One region of the Marinobacter sp. es.048 genome, then DNA from elsewhere that is predicted to be linked to it. Evidence: predicted binding sites of a transcription regulator. Region 1 holds the regulator's gene; the other holds the start of a gene.

Region 1 (10,502 bases):
ATGATCAGCCCCATACCCTCGACGCCGATCATCCTTCGCTCAAGGGTGGCCAAGGCCGCACTGGCCGGTAGCAGGGACAGACCCTTGCAACTGGTTTTGGTAATCAACTGGGCCGGAAGCCCATCGGGCACCTTGCCCTGATGCTGGAACAAATCGAAAACGCTGTGGGCAATGGTGTCCGGATCGTACCCGAACCAGCTGGTAAGCGAGCCGTGGGGATCCAGATCCACAACGAGAACACGCTTGCCGCGTTCGGCAAGCAAGCCGCCCAGGGCGACCACACTCGTGGTTTTACCGACACCACCTTTTTGATTGGCTACTGCCCAGATTCGCACGCTTTGATTCTCCAGAGAATACATCGGTGTGGCTGGCAATTAACCTTTGCCACAGTCCCGTTTATCGGCCATTCCCCGGGCAACTTGAACCAGTCCTCGGAAAATCCGGCAAGCTGTTGCCGGCGCCTTTTTGTTAACGGGAGTAATACAGGAACCATGCCAATGGCTCTATACGCATCTGCCAACAATCCGTTCAACGCATGGCACCGCGGATACTGGCGTCACGGGAAATCAGCAACACCACTCGCCGGTTTTTGCGCCGCCCCTCTTCCGTGTCATTCCGGGCAACCGGCTGATACTGACCATAGCCAACGGCTGCGAGACGTTCCGGTTCGATGCCCTCCATCACCAGCATCCGAACCATCGACGCCGCCCGGGCGGCAGACAATTCCCAGTTGGAGGGATAGCGAGAAGTACTGATCGGCTGGTTATCGGTAAAGCCTTCAACTTTGACCGCGTTGTCCCGATTCTTCAGGACGATAGCTATTTTCTCGACAACGTCAAACGCGTCGTAATGGGGCTCGGCGTCACCGCTGCCAAACAACAGACTGTTGGGCAAATTCAACTCCAGCCACTGGTCGCTGGTCTCCAGTGAAACCACCCCCTGGTTGATCAACTCATCGAATTCCATCGACAGCTGGTCAGCCATGGCTCGAAGTGCTTCCGTTCGGGCCTGGGCATCTATCTCCGGATTACGTGGAGCTTCAGTCACTGCCGGCGGAATAACGTTCTCTGCAGGCGCGTTCAATGACCTTTGGGGCTGGTCGCCAATCTCGATTGGCTGAAAAGACCTCTGTGGCGCGTTAAACACACCGGTCAGGGTTTCCGACAGGACTTTGTACTTGCCTTCGTTGACGGACGACACCGAGTACATCACCACGAAAAAGGCGAACAGCAGCGTGATGAAATCCGCATAGGAAATCAGCCACCGCTCCTTGTTGTGCAGATCATCCTGGGGTTGCCTACGGCGCCGCATAAGTTGGCCTGCGCATGCTTACTGCAGGAAGCCCCGCAGCCGCAATTCGATGGATTTCGGGTTTTCACCCTCGGCGATGGCAATAATGCCGTCGATCATCATGTCCTCGTATCGGGTACGTTCCCGCACGATGCCACGCATCTTGTTGGCGACCGGGAAGAACAACAGATTGGCGAGAGCCACACCGTAAATGGTGGCCACAAAGGCGGTTGCGATCCCGCTGCCCAGAGACTGTGGATCCTCCAGGTTGGTCATCACCTGTATCAGCCCCATCACAGCCCCGATGATGCCGATGGTCGGCGAGTAACCGCCCATGGCCTCGAACACTTTGGCAGACTCCAGATCACGCTGCTCACGGGATTCCAGGTCCACTTCCATGATGCCCCGAATGGTCTCGGTTTCGGCACCATCCACTAACAACTGCAATCCCTTGCGGGCAAAAGGTTCCGGTTCTCTTTCGGCAAGGCCCTCAAGGCCGAGCAAGCCCTGCTTCCTGGCTTTGACACTCCAGTCGATGACCTTGCCAATTCCGTCTTCCAGGTTAATGAACGGCGGGACGAATACCCAGCGCACCTGGGTAAAGGCCCGTTTGAGCATCGGCCACGAGGTCTGCAGAATAGTTGCGGCCAGGGTACCACCAATAACAATAATGGCTGCCGGCCCGTTGAACAGGGAGCTAACGGCCCCGCCTTCAAGCAGATTGCCGCCGAGTATGGCGGCAAAAGCCAGTACGACCCCGAGCAGACTCAGGATATCCATCAGCAGACACCTTCAACCAGGCGTGGCCCGATCTCGTCCAGCGATAGCACATCATCTGTCAGCCCTGCCTTGGCGACCGCCATGGGCATGCCGTAGATAACCGACGACTTTTCATCCTGCGACCAGACGTCGGACCCGCTCTGTTTCATCATCCGGCAACCTTCTTTGCCGTCCGAGCCCATGCCGGTGAGAATGACACCCAGCGTCTTGCCCGGAAAACTCCTGGCCAGTGAACCGAAGGTTACGTCCACACAGGGCTTGTAATTGAGTCGCTCGTCTCCGGGCAGGATACGGATCCTGGCCTGCCCACCCCGATTCTCAACCATCATCTGTTTACCGCCGGGTGCCAGCAAAGCAAGCCCGGCCCGCAACATATCGCCATCCTCGGCCTGCCGGACTTCAATCCGGCAGAGCTTGTTCAGACGTTCGGCGAAGGCCGGCGTAAAGCTGGCCGGCATATGCTGCACCAGCACGATAGGTGCCGGAAACGTTGCCGGCAACGTTGTCAATACCCGCTGCAGGGCAACAGGTCCGCCGGTTGAGGTGCCAATACCAACTACCGCGTAATGCTTGGCCCCGCCCCGGCGGGAGTGACGCCTTGGTGCCTCGGGCCCGACCGGAGCCGCAGGGCTCTGTGTGTCTGGGCGCTGGCGCGGCGTGATGTCCGGACGGGGACGGGCCGGCGTGCCTGGCGCCCGGGAAGCTGGCGCCGACGGTTCGGGACGGGCCGGAGCCGCAGGCCGGTTTCCGGGCCGACTGCGTGCCACGTCAAGAATTCGATCGATGAGGATTTTCTGGAGCTGGCTGTTATCCCGGGCAATTTCTTCGAAATTCTTTGGCAGGAAATCGACGGCGCCGGCTTCGAGCGCGTCGAGGGTTACCCGAGCGCCTTCATAAGTGAGCGAAGAGAACATGAGCACCGGTGTGGGGTGCTTGCGCATGATTTCGCGCACAGCGGAGATGCCATCCATCACCGGCATTTCGTAATCCATGGTGATCACGTCGGGACACAGCTTTTCGGCCAGTTCCACGCCTTCCCGACCGTTGGTAGCAGCCCCAACCACCTTGATCTGGCCAGAGCTGGTCAGGATTTCCGTCAGCCGTTTGCGAAAAAACCCTGAATCGTCAACGACCAGGACAGAAACTGTCATCCACTTCTCCTACCCAATCCATAGTTCTCTGGCAATGTCACCTGCCGGATGCGGCTCAGCCGTAATGTTGCAGCAGGCTGGGAACATCAATAATCAGCGCAATCCTGCCGTCGCCGGTAATGGTGGCGCCCGCCATCCCCGGCGTGCCCTGGAGCGCCCGCCCGAGGGGCTTGATCACCACCTCTTCCTGCCCGACCAACTGGTCGACAACAAAGCCCACCTGTTTGGTACCCATGGCCACGATGACAACATGGGCGTTTTCGGGCACCTCCGGGGAAGCACCGCCACGAACCAGCCATCGCTTGATATGAAACAGCGGGAATACCTTTTCCCGAACCACAATGCACTCACGTCCATCGACAATGTTGGTTTTGGTCAGGTCCAGATGGAAGATTTCGACCACGTTGACCAGCGGCAGCGCAAAGGACTGGTCCCCCAGCATGATCATCAGGGTCGGCATGATGGCCAGCGTTAGCGGAACCTTGATAACAATCCGGGAACCCTTGCCCAGTTCCGATTCGATGCTTAACTGACCATTGAGCTGGCCAATCTTGGTTTTCACCACATCCATGCCGACACCACGACCGGAGACATCGGAAATCTGCTCCTTGGTGGAAAATCCGGCGGCAAAAATCAGGTTGAAACACTCAGAATTAGTCAGCCGATCGGCAGCATCCTGTTCGTAGATACCCTTCTCGACTGCCTTTCGGCGCAACACTTCCGGATCCATACCGGCGCCGTCATCCTCGATGAACAGGAGAATATGATCCCCCTCCTGCTCGGCAGACAGGGTGACGGTACCCTGGCGGGGCTTACCGGCTTTCTCGCGCACCTCCGGGGCTTCGATGCCATGATCGACCGAATTCCGAACCAGGTGAACCAGCGGATCAGACAGTGCTTCGACCAGGTTCTTGTCAAGGTCGGTGTCTTCACCATGCATCACCAGGTTGACCTCTTTCTTGAGATTCCTGGCCAGATCACGAACCACCCGGGGGAACCGGCCAAACACCTTCTTGATCGGCTGCATGCGGGTCTGCATCACTGCAGACTGGAGATCGGTGGTGACCACATCGAGGTTGGACACCGCCTTGTGCATATGTTCGTCCTCGCTTTCGGCACCCAGACGCTGCAAGCGGTTACGCACCAGCACCAGCTCCCCCACCATATTCATGATGTCGTCAAGGCGCTTGGTGTCGACACGAACCGTCGTTTCCGCAGCAGGAGCTTGCTCGCGCGCGGGCATGGCCGGTGCAGCAGCGCCTTTGGCTTCCGGCTTCCCTGCTGGCTTGGGGGCCGGCTTCGGCGCCTCTGCTTTTGGCTTTGCCGGCTCTTTCGGAGCTGCAGGCTGTTCAGGAGCTGAGGGCTGTCCCGGCGCTGAGGGCTCTCCCCCCGCTGTCGGGCTTCCGCCTTTGCCGTGAAGATCGTCCAGCAGTTTCTCGAATTCGTCGTCGGTAATCAGGTCATCGCCGCCCTCGGCCTTGGCGGCCGGCTTTTCTTCTTTGCTGACAGCCTCTTCCTCGCCCGCTGGTGCACCGGCAAACTGCCCTTTTCCGTGCAGCTGGTCCAGCAGCGCCTCGAATTCGTCGTCGGTAATTTCGTCGTCTCCGGAACTTTCCTTCTCGCCCTCGGCCGATCCGGCACCTGAAACCGATGAAGTATCTCCGGATTTCTCGTCCTGCAATGCATCCAGAAGCTGCTCGAATTCGTCGTCGGTGATGTCACCACCGTCTTCTGCCGATTCGCTCTCTTCGTGCTCAGCTTGGGGCGCAGCAGCCGGTACCCCCTCGCCCTCCGGCTGGGCCAGGGCATCCAGACGGACAATCAGTTCCTCCGGGGCCGGTGTCAGCTCCTCGTGATTACGGACCTGCTCAAACATCGCATTGACGTTGTCCAGGGCTTCGAGAACCACGTCCATCAGTTCTGAATCCACCTTGCGCTTGTGATTGCGCAGGGTGTCAAAAACGTTTTCGGCGGAATGGCAGCAATTCACCAGCGCTTCAAGCTGAAGAAAGCCCGCGCCGCCTTTCACGGTGTGAAAGCCACGGAAGATGGCGTTAAGCAGATCACTGTCGTCAGGATGTTGCTCAAGATCTACCAACTGCTCTGACAGCTTTTCGAGGATCTCGCCGGCTTCTACCAGGAAGTCCTGCAAAATCTCTTCATCAGCATCAAACGCCATGCGTTACCCTCTTTATTCAGAAACCGAGACTGGACAACAGATCGTCTACGTCATCCTGTCCCGAGACTACATCTTCACGCTCATCGGCCTTGATCTGGGGCCCGACGCCCTTCTCTGCAGACTCTTCCTTCTCTTCAATCTGGTGCACCGTGCCCGTGAGCTGGTCCACATGACTGGCCATCACCACCAGGCTGAGCATCTGCTCCTCTACCTCTTTCACCAGCGCGGTTACTTTCTGGATAACCTGGCCCGTCAGGTCCTGGAAATCCTGAGCCAGCAGGATTTCCGAGAGGTTGCTGTACATGGTGTCGGCGTCCGTAGCCATGCTGACGAAAAAGCGATCAATCCGCCCGTAAAGCTCGCGGAACTCGGCCGGCTGCATTTCCCGGCGACGCAGACGCTGCCACTCATCACGCAAGGCGGCTGCTTCGTCTCTCAGGGCATTGGCCACAGGCATGGTTTCCTCAACCAGATCCATGGTCCGGTTGGCCGCTTCACCGGTCATCTGCACGACGTACTCGAGGCGATCAGAGGCATCTGTCATCTTCGACAGTGCTTCCTGCTGTTCGGCGTTACGGGGGTCAATCTGGAAGTTCCGGATCGCTTCGTGCAAGCTCCGGGTCAATCGCCCTACCTCACGGTACAGACTCTGATCCCTGACCTCGCTGAGTTCATTGATCAGGGTCATGGCTTTGGCATAATCCCCCGCATCAACACTCTCTGCCAGTTCTGCTGCCTGCCGCTGAAGCTTTTCCGTTACCTCCGGTTCAAGGCCCCGATGGTTCTTTTTGCTATCGCTCATGAGAGCCATCCGACCTCTGGTTACTGGATTCTTTCAAAGATTTTCTCAATCTTTTCCTTGAGCACCGCGGCAGTGAACGGTTTGACCACATAGCCGTTCACGCCCGCCTGGGCAGCAGCAACGATCTGGTCGCGCTTCGCCTCAGCCGTTACCATCAATACCGGCAGGGTTTTCAGATTTTCGTCAGCCCGAACGGCCTTGAGCAGATCGAAACCGGACATGCCTGGCATGTTCCAGTCGGTCACCAGAAAATCGTATTTGCCGCTTTTAAGCATTGGCAGCGCCGTATTGCCGTCGTCAGCTTCATCGGTGTTGGTGAAGCCAAGATCACGCAGCAGATTCTTGATGATCCGTCGCATTGTGGAGAAGTCGTCCACAATGAGGATTTTCATGTTTTTGTCCAATGGGACCTCCAGTTAGTGACACCCGGAATTCGTTTGACCTTCGCGTTCAAAGTCTAGCAGGCCGCTGTTTTAACCGCTTATTGTCAGACCTTTGCTTCGGTTGTAAAGCATCGGTTACCAAAAACTACAGACTGCCTCTGCGCGGACACAGACTGAACGCAATCAGCTGTCCGATTCGTGGCGCCAATCCGACAGCCGTCCCCGAAGGCGCAGGGCAGCCTGACTGTGAATCTGGCTTACCCGGCTCTCGCTGACGCCGAGCACGGCGCCAATCTCCTTCAGGTTCAGTTCTTCCTGGTAATACAGGCTCAGCACCAGCTTTTCCCGCTCCGGCAGGTCTTCAATGGCCTCAGCGAGGCTGCGCCGGAAGGCATCGGAGGACAACCCCTCCAGGGGATTATCCTGCGTCTCTGTCTGTTCTATCGGCAGCTCTCCGGATTCATTGAGCTCATCGAGGCTAAAAAGTCGGCCGCTGTTCGAATCGGAAAGGTAGGAGTGATACTCGGCCAGCCCCATACCCAGCTCTTCAGCCACTTCCAGGTCCTGGGCTTCACGACCAAGACGGTCTTCAACGGCCTTGATGGCCAGGGAAATACGGCGGGCGTTGCGATGCACGGAACGGGGAACCCAGTCGCCCTTGCGGATTTCATCCACCATGGCGCCGCGAATCCGGATACCGGCATAGGTCTCGAAGGTGGCACCTTTGGCGGAGCTGTAACGCTGGGCGGCCTCAAGCAAGCCGATCATGCCGGCCTGCATCAGGTCTTCAAGCTGAACGGAGGCGGGCAGGCGGGCCATCAGGTGAAGGGCAATTTTCTTGACCAGCGGGGCATGCTGCTCAACGAGCTGAGACGGTTTCTGCGCACCCGACTGGTTATAGATTCCGAGGTTTTTCGCCAATGCCATGTATCCGGTTTCTTGTTTGACTGGATCCGATTCAGACTTCGACGAGCCGCTCCACAAAAAATTCCAGGTGCCCGCGGGGAGAGGACGGCAGCGGCCAGCTATCAACCTTGTCGGCCAGCGCCTTGATCGCCAGGGATGCTTTCGCCCTTGGATAGGCGTCCAGTACCGCGCGCTGTCGCTGAACCGCTTTCTTCACAGCCTCATCGTAGGGGACTATTCCAACATATTGTAGTGCCACATCAAGGAAGCGCTCGGTGACCCGGGTCAGTTTTTCGAACAGATGCCGGCCTTCCTGTTCATTTCGTACCTGGTTGGCAAGAATACGGAACCGATTGGTGCCGTACTCGCGGTTCATGAGTTTGATCAGGGCGTAACAGTCGGTAATGGACGTGGGCTCGTCACACACCACCAGCAACAGCTCCTGGGAGGCCCTCAGAAAACTGACCACTGATTCGGAAATCCCGGCGGCGGTATCAACGATCAAGACATCGATCTGATCACCCAGTTCGCTGAACGCATTAATCAGCCCTGCATGCTCCATGGGGCTGAGCTGGGTCATTCTTTGGGTACCGGAAGAGGCGGGGACAATCTTGATGCCGCCGGGACCATTCACCAGAACGTCCTTTAGATCACAATCGCCCGCCAGAACATCCTGGAGGTTGCGATTGGCAGTGATGCCCAGCAAGACGTCGATATTGGCGAGCCCCAGATCGGCGTCGAGCAGCACCACTCTCCGGCCTTTCTGCGCCAGGGCAATTCCGAGGTTCACCGACACGTTACTCTTGCCGACACCACCCTTTCCGCCGGAAACTGCAATCACCTGTACCGGATGTGCTCTGCTCATACTGTTTTTGGTCTCTCGCCACGTTTCGCCGGCTTTTTCTCCGACGCCTGCTGTCAATCTGTCCGGTCTCAGGCGTGCTCTTTCAGGCCCTCTGCGACCGCTTGCTGTTGCTGGAGTGTTTTCAGCCGATCCACGGCCAACCGCACCAGCGGAACGGCTTCTGCGTGGTGCAGGTCTTCAGGAATCTTCTGGCCGTCTGTGTAATAGGCTACCGGCAGACCGGTTTCCATCACAAACCCGAGAGACTCGCCCAGCGTCAGGGCCTCGTCGATTTTGGTCATTACACAGCCCGCAAGATTTGCCATCTTATAGCAATGCCAGACGGATTTCATGATGCGAGGCTGACTGGTTGCCGAGACGACCAGATGGGTTTTGATATTGTGATGGCTGCGAGCCAGTTCGGCCAGTTGTTCCTGATAGCCTTTGTCAGCGCTGGTCAGCCCGGCAGTATCGATCAGCACCAGATGACGGTCTGAAAGCTCGTCGAGAATATCATCCAGACTGTGGCTCTCATCCACCACCCGAACCGGCACATTCAGGATACGACCGAACACGAACAGCTGCTCATGCGCGGCCACCCGATATCGGTCGGTGGTAACCAGGGCCACCGAGTCGGAGCCATGCTTGAGCACGTAGCGAGCCGCCAGCTTGCCAATGGTGGTGGTCTTGCCGGAACCGGTGGGACCTACCAGCGCGTAGGCGCCACCCTCATCAAGCCACTCCATGCGGGAGGTCCGGACGCCGGTACACAGCATTTTCAGGGACTGTTTCCAGCCATCTTCCAAGCGCCCTGCCTTATGGCGCCGGGAAATTGACCCAGCCAGATCAGTGCCGAGACCGAATTCCTGCAAACGCTCAGCCAGCCGCTGCTGAACCGCGGTGGTTGCCGAAACCTCCGGCTCCGGTTGCGGCCGACGGCCCTGCATCATGTCCCTCAGGGAGCTGATCTCGGCGCGCATTTGCGCCAGCTCATCGGAATAGGCTGCCCGGGGCGCTTGCGGCACAGATTCAATGTCATCAAAACCACCGCTCGCCGCGTCCTGAACAGCAGCAAATGACGCGTCGGCGTAGCTGGCTCCGTGGGCGGCACGCTTTTCCCTGACTTCACGGATGCGGTCACGGGAGCGGCTCAACTCGTCCTCAAGACGGCGGTGCTGCTCCGCCTGCATCTCCGCAAGACGGGACCCGTTGGTTGCTTCCTCCGCCTGATTACCCAGTCGCTGCCGTGCCATGTTTTCGTCGTAGTCCAGCGCCGTCACTATTTCGACACCGCCATCAACCCGACGGTTGGAAAGAATCACGGCATCCGGCCCCATCTGTTCACTGACCTGTTTCAGCGCCTCTGCCATGGTCTGAGCAAAAAACCGTTTTACTTTCATGATGCCTCTTCCTCCACCGGCAACGCCGTGCCGGCGCTGTCCGCTCTGTCATCCGCGCCGTTACTGGCCAACGGACGCCACGATCGTAATCTGTTTGTTATCCGGAATTTCCTGGTACGAGAGCACGTGCAGTCGCTCTACCCCATAACTGGCAAATTTCGCCAGAACCGGCCGCAGGGGCCCGGACACCAGCAGGATGGCTGGTTTGCCGAGCATCTCCTGGCGCTGGACGCTCTCCTGCAGGGAGCGCTGGAGCTTTTCAACCATATTCGGCTCCAGAACCAGGCCAATATCTTCCTGACCGCCGGATTGTTGACTCTGCTGAACTGACTTTAGCAATAACTGTTCCAGATCCGGATCCAGGGTGATCACCGGTATCTCCGATTCGTTGCCGCAGATGCTCTGAACAATCATCCGGCGCAGGGACTGCCGGGCAACGGTGGTCAGCAGTTTCGGATCCTGGCTCTTCGGATGCACGTTCACGATGGCCTCGGCAATGGACCGCATATCCCGGATCGGCACTTCTTCCTTCAGGAGGTTCTGCAGCACTTTCAGCAGCAGGCTGATGGACACAGTGGTGGGCACCAGCTCCTCGGCCAGCTTTGGAGAAATCTTCTCCAGCTGATCCAGCCACTTCTGGACTTCCTCGTGACCCAGCAGTTCGTGGGCGTGCTTCTGCAATACCTGGTTCAGATGGGTGGCAACCACCGTACTGGCATCGACCACGGTATACCCCAGGGTCTGGGCCTGGTCTTTCTTGTCTGGCT
Region 2 (10,502 bases), on a different contig from region 1:
CCTTTGCCTACCTCGCCCCCCAGGACGGTGTTCTGGTGGTCGACGCGGGCTCCGCCAAGCAGGCGGAAGATCTGGCCTCGACTTTGCGCAAGAGCCTTGGGTCACTGCCGGTTCGTCCACCCGCGGTGGAACAGGCACCGGCTTTCACCTTTACCGGTTGGCTGAACGAATCCATCGACCTGCCCGGCAAGGTGGTTCTGGGCACTGAATGCGAACTCAAGGATCCGTCTGAAGATGGCGGCGTGGTGCGTTGCAAAGGCCTGGATCTGAAAGCCGATGAAATCCGCAACCATCTGGATGCGGGCATGCAGGTGACCAAGCTGTCCCTGACCTGGGACGACAACGTCTCCTTCGTGCTGGATGAAGAGCTGGGCATCCGTCGCCTGAAATTTGGCGAAACACTCCAGGATCAACTGGACGATGTCGACGTGGACGACCACGCTGCCAAGTTTGATGCGGCTTTCACGCTGATGACCCTTGAGCTGTCCCGGCTGATTCCAGGGCTCCTGGAAGCGCTCGGCGGCGAAGATCGCTCTGCGATTGTCGAAGAGTAAAGTCGTAAAACCGGGTCAGATACCCTTCTTGTCTGCCCCGGCCTCCCTTGCACTCTTCAGTGGGCGCTCTTTCCCAGCCGCTCTCGCTGCCAGTCTTTTTCCGGTTCGTTCAGGACCAGCCGCAGATCCATCACTTCCTCTTCGGTATTGAACTTGATTTCAAAGCCCAGATGTTCCGCCAGCTGCAGCATTGGACGATTATCCGGCAGCACATTGCCCACCATTTCCACGGTGCCCCTGGCCCGGCAGTAATCGATCATCTTCTGCATCAGGGCAACGCCGAGGCCTTCGCCCTTCATTTTATCGTGCACCATGACCGCGAACTCGCATTGCAGGTTATCGGCATCGGTCCAGGTACGAACGGTCCCCAGGGTTTCCTCGCCTTCCCCGTCTTCCCTGGGCGCGTTGGCAATAAAAACCATCTCCCGGTCGTAATCGATTTGCACCATCTGGGCAACGTCTTCCCGGGAAAAATGCTTGCGATACTGGAAGAACCGGTAACGAATGGATTCCGGCGACTGCAACTCATGGAACGCCCGGTGGGCAGGCTCATCTTCCGCCAGTACCGGTCGAATGATGACCCGGCGCCCGGATTTGGGCAACACAATCCACTCTTCGAGCTCTCTCGGATAAGGCTGAATAATTGGCCGGCCCGGCTTGTCGGCCAGGTTGATGGCGATATTCACCGCCACGGCACCCTGCTCGTTAAAGAGCAAAGGCGAGATTTCCAGGCCCTGAATCTCCGGAATATCGATTACAATCTGGGATAGCGTCACCAGGGTCTCAGACACCGCCCGGATATCTTCCTCCGGTTTCAGACTGTGTTCTTTAAGGAGTTTGTACATGTAGGTACGGCGCAGAAGTTCCCGGGCCAGCACCATATTCAGGGGCGGAAGGGCAATCTGACGATCAGTCATGACATTGATCTGGGCGCCGGCGGCGCCACACACCACCAGGGGGCCAAACAATGAGTCCCGGGTGATACCGACGCTGAACTCGATCCCGCCCACATGCTGGTAGGAACGCTGAACCGCAAACCCGAGGAAGCCACTGTTCGGAAAGTGGCTCCGGTATTCCTTCATCAGGTAGCGGCAGGAATCCATGATCGCTGCTTCGCTGTTGAGCTTCTGTACCGTGCCCTTGTACCGACGCTGGGTCGGGCTGAGGTTCAGAAAGGGGTGGCAGGCCTGCTCATGAATGATGGTGATGTCGATGGGACGCCGCTCAACCGCAAAAACCTCCAGAACCTCTTCCACGTCATCGCAATACATGGTGTCGATGGTGCTGATGCCATAATCCCGCACCAGATCCCGGGCTTCCCTGTTCGATAGATGATACCGACCTGAGCGCAACGTCCTGCTGACCACGTGACGGGTATGGGTCCGGTCAGCAAAGTGATCGGTAAAGGATTCGGGCGTTTCCGTCAGCAGCCGCTGAACCCTCTGGTGACGCACGTGCTGCATGAATGCCATGACAGCTTTTTCGGGATTGAAGAACGATGGTAGCCCGGCCCGGTAGAACTCTTCCCGGGCATCCATAACCGTACTCTGGCCGAGCCAGCAGGTGAAAACGTTCAGGCGGGTTCCCTTGGAGGCCTGCACCACCGCATCTGCAATCTGGAGGCTATCCTCAGTCAGACTCGGCGCATACATCACCAGAACGTTTGCCACTTCCGGATCCTTGGCCAGGATCTTGATGGCCTTACCATACAATTCCGGCGAGGCGTCGTAGTTGAGGTCAATCGGGTTCTTACGGGTCCAGTAAGGTGGCAGCAGCTCGGCCAGGGCCCCGACACTGGAATTCGACAGCTCCGCGAGTTCACCGCCCAAATCCGCCAGCCGGTCCACGGCCAACACTCCCGGGCCAACCCCGTTGGCCATGATCGCCAGCGTCTCGCGGCGCAAGGGACGCATTCGGGTTAACGTCTCGAGCGCATCGAACATCTGGCCGAGACCGTCCACACGGAGCACACCTGCCCGCTGAAGCATGGCGTCATAAATCGGATCGCTACGGGTCAAACCATCAGGCAAGTCATGAGGAAACCATTCGGATTCCGGCACTCGGCCGGATTTGACCGCAATCACCGGCTTGGTCCGGGAAGCCACCCGAACCGCCGACATGAAACGCCGGGCATTGGGAATGTTCTCGATGTGCAGCAGAATCGCGCGGGTCTGGGTATCCTGCGCCAGGTAGTCGATCAGGTCGTCGTGATCGATGTCCATACCATCGCCCAGGGTCAGGAAGTAGGAAAACCCTACACCACGGGCGAATGCCCAGTCTATGACCGAGCTGGCAATGGTGCCGGACTGGCCGACGAAAGCAACCCTGCCCGGGATCGCGCCCATGTGGGCGTAGGTGGCGTTCAGACTGCGGGCCGGAACCATCAGACCAATGGTGTTGGGGCCAAGTACCCGGATACCGGTTTCACGGGCGGCTTCCCGTACTGCATACATCAGTGGTTGCCCGGTTTTGCTGTGAGTACGTGACATGCCACCGGTCATCACAATCACGGTGCGCACCCCGGCCTCCCCCAGCCGCTTGATGGTCTTGGCCACAGTATCCGGAGGCGTACAGATGATTGCCAGATCCGGGGAAAAGTCCATTTTCGAAACTTTCTTGACGCAGGGAACCCCGTGCACGTTGTCGTAATCGTTCTGGTTGACCACCAGTAACCGGCCCGGATAGCCGCCCCCCATCAGGTTCCGCAACACCATACCGCCAAGGTTGTCTGCCCGCTCCGACGCACCGATCACCGCAATGGATGCGGGATTAAACAGGCTCTCCAGATACCGGGTGCTCAAGCTGACTCTCCTTTGTATGCGGCCGGCAGACCGTTGGGGAAATAAATGCAATAAAACAGGTTACTTATGAGTGTAACTGTTATCTTAGGCCTTGATACCCCGATGTGAAATGACTATCGCCCTTATAAGACCAAAGAAACACGGCATCGTGCAGTTTTCCCTGATAAGCTTGAAGAAAATATAAGCATATCGAAGGCAGTCCGAGACGTATGACCACGGCATTCTTTTCCCACGATGACTTCATGAAACACAACATGGGGCCGGAACATCCGGAAAGCCCTGAGCGGCTGGCGGCCATCATCAGCTACCTTGCTGATACTGGCCTGGACCAGAAGCTGGACTGGGTCCGACCGGAAGAAATCACCCGTGATCAGCTTCTGATGGTGCATCCGGAGAAATATCTCCATCAACTGGACCTGATGCAACCGACCCGCGGCCGCGTGTTTACCGATCCGGACACGGCCATGATGCCCGACACCCTTCGAGCCGCCCGTCTGGCAGCAGGTGCCAATGTCCAGGCCGTGGATATGGTTATGAGCAGCCAGGTTACCAACGCGTTTGTTTGTGCCCGGCCGCCTGGGCATCATGCCGAGCGGTCGAAATCCATGGGATTCTGTTTTTACAACAACGTTGCCCTCGCCGCCATGCGCGCCCTCACCTTTCATCATTTGGAGCGGGTCGCGATCATCGATTTCGACGTGCACCAGGGCAATGGCACCGTAGACATCGTCGGTGGCGACGACCGTATCCTGATGTGTTCAAGCTTCCAGCACCCCTTCTACCCGCACTCCCACGTGCACCGGCAGGCCGACAACATCGTGAATATTCCGATTGAGGCAAACTGTTCGTCTGAAGAGTACCGGAAGCAGGTGGAGGCGGGATGGCTGAAACGCCTGAATGAATTCAAACCGCAGTTGATCCTGATTTCGGCGGGTTTTGATGCCCACCGGCTGGATCCGATGGCGGAACTGAATCTGGATACGGAAGATTATCGCTGGCTGACGGAAATGATTGTGAGTGTCGCCAGTGAGCACAGCAATGACCGGATCATTTCCACCCTGGAAGGCGGGTACCACCTGCGGGCCCTGGCGGAAAGTGTCAATGCCCACCTGGAAGTACTGGACTCGGTTTACTGAAGCCGATCAGCCCCTGGGTTCACCGCCATAGCCATTGGCCTGCTGCAATTCCGGGCGGTCACCGGCCCGTTGCAGGCGGATATTGGTGCGGCGGTTATCTGCGGGCCGGTTGGATACCGGGTACTGGTCGCCGTGGGCCCGAACGGTAATCATGTTTTCATCAATACCGCTCGCCTTGAGGTAGTCGGCCACCACATTGGCGCGATCTTCGGAAAGCGCACGGTTGTCGATCCGGCTTCCAATGCTGTCACTGTGGCCATCCACGAAAATCCTCTCAACCGTGGAATCGGCGTTCACATAACCCACGATGTTATCCAGTAGTTGCCTGTCGGCATCGGACAGTTGCGTGCTGCCGCTGGCAAAAGGAACCCTCGAGCGCTGGATCTGATCAAAGTTCACAGGCAAAAGATTGGATGTACAGCGCTGGTAACGCTGGTACTCGCCGGCAAAGTTGATGTTGGAAACCTGAACCCGAACCGGGCGACCATCAAACCAGGATTCCCTGGTTACTGTCGGGCGCATCCCATCCAGCAGACCGTGGGCAACAACAAACGCCCGACGAGTATCCAGCGAGACCTGACGGCGATCATCAGACACGTTGACCGTACCCAGGGGCTTCGGCGTCACTCCCGGACGCCAGGCCGGAGCCTCCACCACAAGACTGCCCCGCCCCGGTCGCATCAGTGCAGAATCTGACTCCAGGAAAAAACTGAGACTTTCACCCGCGCGATGATTGAACACCGCCCGACCGTAACCGGGAACCTCGTGCACCAGCCGGCATTCGAATACCGACTCGGCGAGATACCACTGGCTGTTCTCGATTCCAGCGCCATAGCTGGCAGCCTGCGCAGTTGCTGGCAGAAGCAACACGGGTAGAGTGGAAGCCAGTACAGTATTCAGAAGTTGTCCAGGGCGAAATCCCATAGAGCTAGCCATCAGTGTCCGGAGTTAGCAGAGTCAAACTGTTTAACGGCCTGAGCCCGAGGTTCTTTAGTCACCAACCCGAAAACAATCGCCGCCGCCTTCTGGTATAATTCGCCAAATTTTTCCGGCCCCCTGATAACCGGGCCCAAAGCTCGCCTCGCCAAAGGTATTGCGGACAACTGCCATGACAGAAAAGCTTACCCTCACCCGCCCCGACGACTGGCACCTGCACGTCCGGGACGGCGACATTCTGACCGACGTGGTACCGGCCACGGCAGCCTGCTTCGGTCGCGCCATCATCATGCCCAACCTGGTACCACCGGTGACAACCGCCACTGATGCCACAACCTACCGGGAGCGGGTTCTCGCGGCTGCCGGCGGCAGCGTGTTCGAGCCGTTGATGACTTTGTACCTGACCGAGAGCATGACACCGGAAACCATCCGCGAGGCCAAAGCCGCCGGCGTTGTGGCCGCCAAGCTTTACCCGGCAGGTGCAACGACCAATTCCGACTCCGGTGTTAAGGATATCCGCAATATTTACCCGGTTCTGGAGGCCATGGCTGACTGCGGCATGCTGCTGCTGGTTCACGGCGAAGTCACCGATACCGACATTGACATTTTTGACCGTGAAAAGGTATTTCTTGAGCGGGTTCTGGCCCCTACCCTCGAGGCCTTCCCGAATCTCAAGGTTGTGCTGGAACATATCACCACGGCTGATTCCGCAGAGTTTGTCCGGCAACACACTGGAGGCAATCTGGGTGCAACACTGACCCCCCAGCACCTGATGTATAACCGCAACCATATGCTGGTCGGCGGCATTCGCCCGCACCTTTACTGTCTGCCAATTCTCAAACGCAATCGCCATCAACAGGCGCTGAGGGAAGCGGTAGCCAGCGGCGACAGTCGCTTTTTCCTGGGCACGGACTCAGCCCCCCATGCCAAGGATCGCAAAGAAGCCGCCTGTGGTTGTGCCGGATGCTACTCTGCCTATGGCGCCATCGGCCTGTATGCAGACATTTTCGAAGAGCTTGGCATTCTGGACAAACTCGAAGCCTTCGCGAGTTTCAACGGCGCTGATTTCTATGGTCTGCCGCGGAATACAGATACCATCACACTGGTTCGCGAACCCTGGACCATGCCGGCAGAGCTGCCTCTGTCTGACGGAACCATCGTACCTCTCAAAGCTGGTGAAACCGTTCACTGGAAGCTGGCGTAAACCTGACTTATTCCTTCTCACACACGGCCAAGACCGGAGCTTGAGTGACTGACGAAAACAAACCACCGCATCCCATGTCCCGCCGCTTCCGCGGGTTTCTGCCTGTTGTAGTCGACGTGGAAACCGCAGGATTCAACCCCGAGCGGGATGCCCTGCTGGAAGTGGCGGCGGTAATACTGACCATGGACGGCGACGGCTGGGTGCGACGAGCAGAAACCCACGTACAGCAGATTGATCCTTTCGAAGGCGCCAATCTGGAGCAATCCGCCCTTGATTTCACCGGCATCGACCCGTGGAATCCGGAGCGAGAGGCGGTACCCGAGCGGGAAGGACTCAGCGAAATTTTCAGCCCCATCCGTAAAGCGGTGAAAAACCACGACTGCAAGCGGGCCGTTCTGGTGGGCCATAACGCCACCTTCGACCACAATTTTATCTTTGCAGCGGCGCTGCGGGCCGACATCCGGCGCAACCCGTTCCATCCTTTCTCGACCTTCGACACCGCGACTCTGGCAGGCCTGGCCTATGGCCATACCGTTCTGGCCCAGGCCTGTAAGCTCGCAGGCATTCCATTCAGCAACAAGGAAGCACACTCCGCAGCCTATGACGCGGAAAAAACCGCGGATCTGTTCTGCGGCATTGTGAATCGCTGGAAAGAGCTGGGCGGCTTTCCGCCTCCGGTGATCCCCGCAGAGACCGAGTAACCGCCATAAAAAAACCCGCCGCAGCGGGTTTTTTAGTTGTGCGCCAGGCATAAGTGTGAAAGTCACGCCTCGTACTCAGCTGACTTTAAACCGGGACAGGGAATCTTTGAGCTGATGAGACAATTCCGCCAAGTCACCACTGGCTTTGGATATCTGGGCCATGGCCTGTTTGGTCTCAAAGGACTTTTCAGTAATTGTAGATACGTTGCGCGTTACTTCTTCGGCCGTGGCTGATTGCTCTTCGGATGCCGTAGCAATCTGCTCGGCCATACCGGACATCCGGGTGACCTCGTCCACTGCCTCGCGGAGCTGCAATACAACGGCTCCTGCCCGCTCGGAAATACCTCTGGCCTGGGCGCTGCAGCGGGTAACCACCTTTGAAGCACGCTCCGACGAATTGACCAGAGTTTCGATGGAACTACTTATCTCCTCGGTCGCCTTCTGGCTATTCTGGGCCAGGCTGCGCACCTCATCCGCAACCACCGCGAAGCCCCGGCCCTGTTCACCGGCCCGGGCCGCTTCAATGGCGGCATTCAGAGCCAGCAAGTTAGTCTGGTCGGCGATGGACTTTATCGAATCCAGAACCCTGGTGATGGATTCCATATTCTTTCGCAAGTCCGCTATGCCGGCCTCTGCTTCCTCCAACTCCCTGGCCATAGCACGAGTGTCAGCAGCGGAAGATTCCACCTCGGTGGCGCTGCGGCTGACCGCTTCATCAGTGCGCCGAGCACCGGCCGCCGATTCCGAGGTATTCTGGGACACCTCGCTGATGGCGGAGGACATTTCTTCAATGGCCGACGCCACCTGCTCAGTCTGCTCTGCCTGCTGATTCACACTGTCCAGAGTCTGCGAGGTAGTGCCGGACAACTGTTCAGATGCAGTGGCCTGACGCTGGGACGCTTCTTCAACCTTGAAGATCACTTCTTTCAGGTCCGACACCATCTTGAGCATGGAGCCGTATACGCCCGTGGCCCTGTCACTATTGGACGAATCAATGACCAAGTTACCCGTAGCCACCTGTTCCGCGAGTGCCTGCAATTCGGCCGGGTCTTTGCCGAGGGGTTTCATGATCCGCGCCGCAGTCCAGACTGCCACGGCCACCACAGCCAAGATCACAATAGCAATGGCTATCGCCGTCAGCGTCCACATTTCACGCACCGGCGCCAGGGCCTCGTCTTCGTCGATCTCCGCCAACAGCGCCCAGTTCAGCCCGCTTACGGTAACTGGCCTGTAGGCGGAAAACACTGGCTCGCCCCGGTAGGACGTAGCCACGCCTTCACCGGAATTTCCCGCCAGCGCCTCATCCACAGATGGCGAACTAATGCGTCCATTCTCCGGGTAGGCAAAGGAAGCCACCACGCTGCGGTTTTCCGGATCCAGATAGGAGTCTGAACGCATCAGGTTATCCGGCCCCACCAGATAGGAATCCCCGGTTTCCCCCATGCCATCTCGTTCCATCATGATGTTGTTCAGGCTGTGAATGGGGAACTGGAAGGCCAGCACGCCCAACCGCTCACCCTTTTCGGAAATTATGGGTGTTGCTACAAAGCCCGCAGGAGCGCCGTAGGAAGGTACATACTTCGTAAAATCAACAAAAGTCGGTGCAGTATCCTGTTCGTCAGACAGCGCCTGACGATAAGCCGCCGCCAGGCCAGAATCCGCGTAGGGACCGTCTTTAAGGGAGGTGGCAAAATCAACCTCTTTGGATACAGAATAGATAATGTGGCCTGTATCGGCATCAATCAGAAAAATATCGTAGTAGCCGAAAGCCTCCTGAAATTTCTTGAACGAGGTGTGCCACTGTTTATGAAGCGTGTTATAAAATTGCGCGATATGGACGTCAGCCGATACCAATTTGTCTTTCTGCCCCACAGGATTTGGGTTGTCCACGATGTAAGCCATCTGCAGAGCCAGGCTGTTTTTGCTGAGGGATGCAACAAAGTCCGATGCTGACCGTCCGCTAGCACCACCATTTTTCTGCAAGGGCGGCAAAAAATTCCGCTGGTAATAAGCCTCGGCCTTTTCTCGTAATGTCGATTGCTCCGTTTTTACCAATTTTTCATAATTATGAAACGCCAAACCAAATCCTTGGGCGGCAGTTCGGGTCCCGCGATTACTGGCCATCGCTGTCAGTTGCTGGGTAATAGTGTTGAGATAATCTTCAACACTACGCTGCTTATTGGTAGCCGCAATAGAAAGTTCTTGCAACGCCTGTTCCTTCAGGCTCTGTCGGACAATTTCGGCGTTAAAAAAAGAGATGGCAATGACGGGAAGCAGGCCAACCAGCAGCAAAGTCAGCAAAAGACGTTTTTTCAGAGTCATCGATGGCCCTCATTTAATATTGTTGTTTCGTTAATCATCGGCTATCGGCAGGTTTTCTTTAGCCCAGAAAAATTCATAAAAGAGGCGAATCTCGTTTAACCAATTAATATAATTGGAATTGCGCCAACGGATTTTTCAGAGTGCCTGCGGCTTTGCCACCGCGCGCATTTCACAGAACCCGTCGAGCCACCAGGTTGCAAAATGATCCGATTAGGCATTGGCAAGAGAGTGATTGGGTGGTTTATGAACATCCGGGTTGCCTTGCCTCATCGGGTGTTCGACCACCTGTCTCTGATAAGCATGCTGGATACGTTGAACCGGCTTCAGAGCCGTCCGCGAACCGCCGCGATACGGAACCATCGGTCCGACGCATCGGTGTCTGGTGTTGTGAGAGGACGGGGGAGTAACTCCCCCTCCCACTCGACTCAGGGGCTACCACGTTACCAGTAGATACCCCGCATGATGGCAGCAAAGGCCACCTGTTCTGTGGAGACCTTCGGTTTTTCGCCCGACCTGCTGCCGGCTGCCGCCGGCGAATCCGGGAACATCCGGTAACCGGTGTTCATGACAATTTCAGCCATCTTCGGTGCCAGAGCATGAAGGACTTGGGCAAAGATACCCAGTCGGGTGGCAATACGCTTCGGCCGATACACGATAGCATCGGCTACCATCGTCGCCGCCTCATCCGGGGTAAGTGTTGGCACCGAGTCGTAGATCTTGGTTGGCGCAATCATTGGTGTTTTGACCAGTGGCATATTAATCGTGGTGAAGGTCACATTGCGATCTGACCATTCCGAAGCGGCACAGCGGCTGAAAGCATCCAACGCAGATTTTGAGGCCACGTAAGC

The links. The regulator FliA, encoded in region 1, starts transcription of late flagellar genes. The targets are predictions, from matches to a motif close to CTAAAGTTTNNNNNNNNNNNGCCGNTAA.
Region 2: the regulator FliA is predicted to act here: its motif matches at 9,689-9,716, upstream of CFT65_RS14500 (methyl-accepting chemotaxis protein).

What each region holds. Positions count from the first base shown of each region.
Region 1 is NZ_FYFA01000001.1:2,001,150-2,011,651, reverse strand. Features, by position in the region: gene CFT65_RS09315 (ParA family protein) at 1-335, opposite strand, end outside; gene motD (flagellar motor protein MotD) at 529-1,311, opposite strand; gene CFT65_RS09305 (flagellar motor protein) at 1,330-2,070, opposite strand; gene CFT65_RS09300 (protein-glutamate methylesterase/protein-glutamine glutaminase) at 2,070-3,221, opposite strand; gene CFT65_RS09295 (chemotaxis protein CheA) at 3,277-5,400, opposite strand; gene CFT65_RS09290 (protein phosphatase CheZ) at 5,417-6,202, opposite strand; gene cheY (chemotaxis response regulator CheY) at 6,223-6,606, opposite strand; gene CFT65_RS09280 (RNA polymerase sigma factor FliA) at 6,769-7,512, opposite strand; gene CFT65_RS09275 (MinD/ParA family protein) at 7,544-8,356, opposite strand; gene flhF (flagellar biosynthesis protein FlhF) at 8,425-9,735, opposite strand; gene flhA (flagellar biosynthesis protein FlhA) at 9,796-10,502, opposite strand, start outside.
Region 2 is NZ_FYFA01000002.1:745,692-756,193, forward strand. Features, by position in the region: gene rdgC (recombination-associated protein RdgC) at 1-554, shown strand, start outside; gene CFT65_RS14475 (GNAT family N-acetyltransferase) at 611-3,355, opposite strand; gene CFT65_RS14480 (histone deacetylase family protein) at 3,565-4,491, shown strand; gene CFT65_RS14485 (flagellar protein MotY) at 4,498-5,415, opposite strand; gene pyrC (dihydroorotase) at 5,600-6,631, shown strand; gene rnt (ribonuclease T) at 6,676-7,332, shown strand; gene CFT65_RS14500 (methyl-accepting chemotaxis protein) at 7,408-9,654, opposite strand; gene CFT65_RS14505 (SDR family oxidoreductase) at 10,095-10,502, opposite strand, start outside.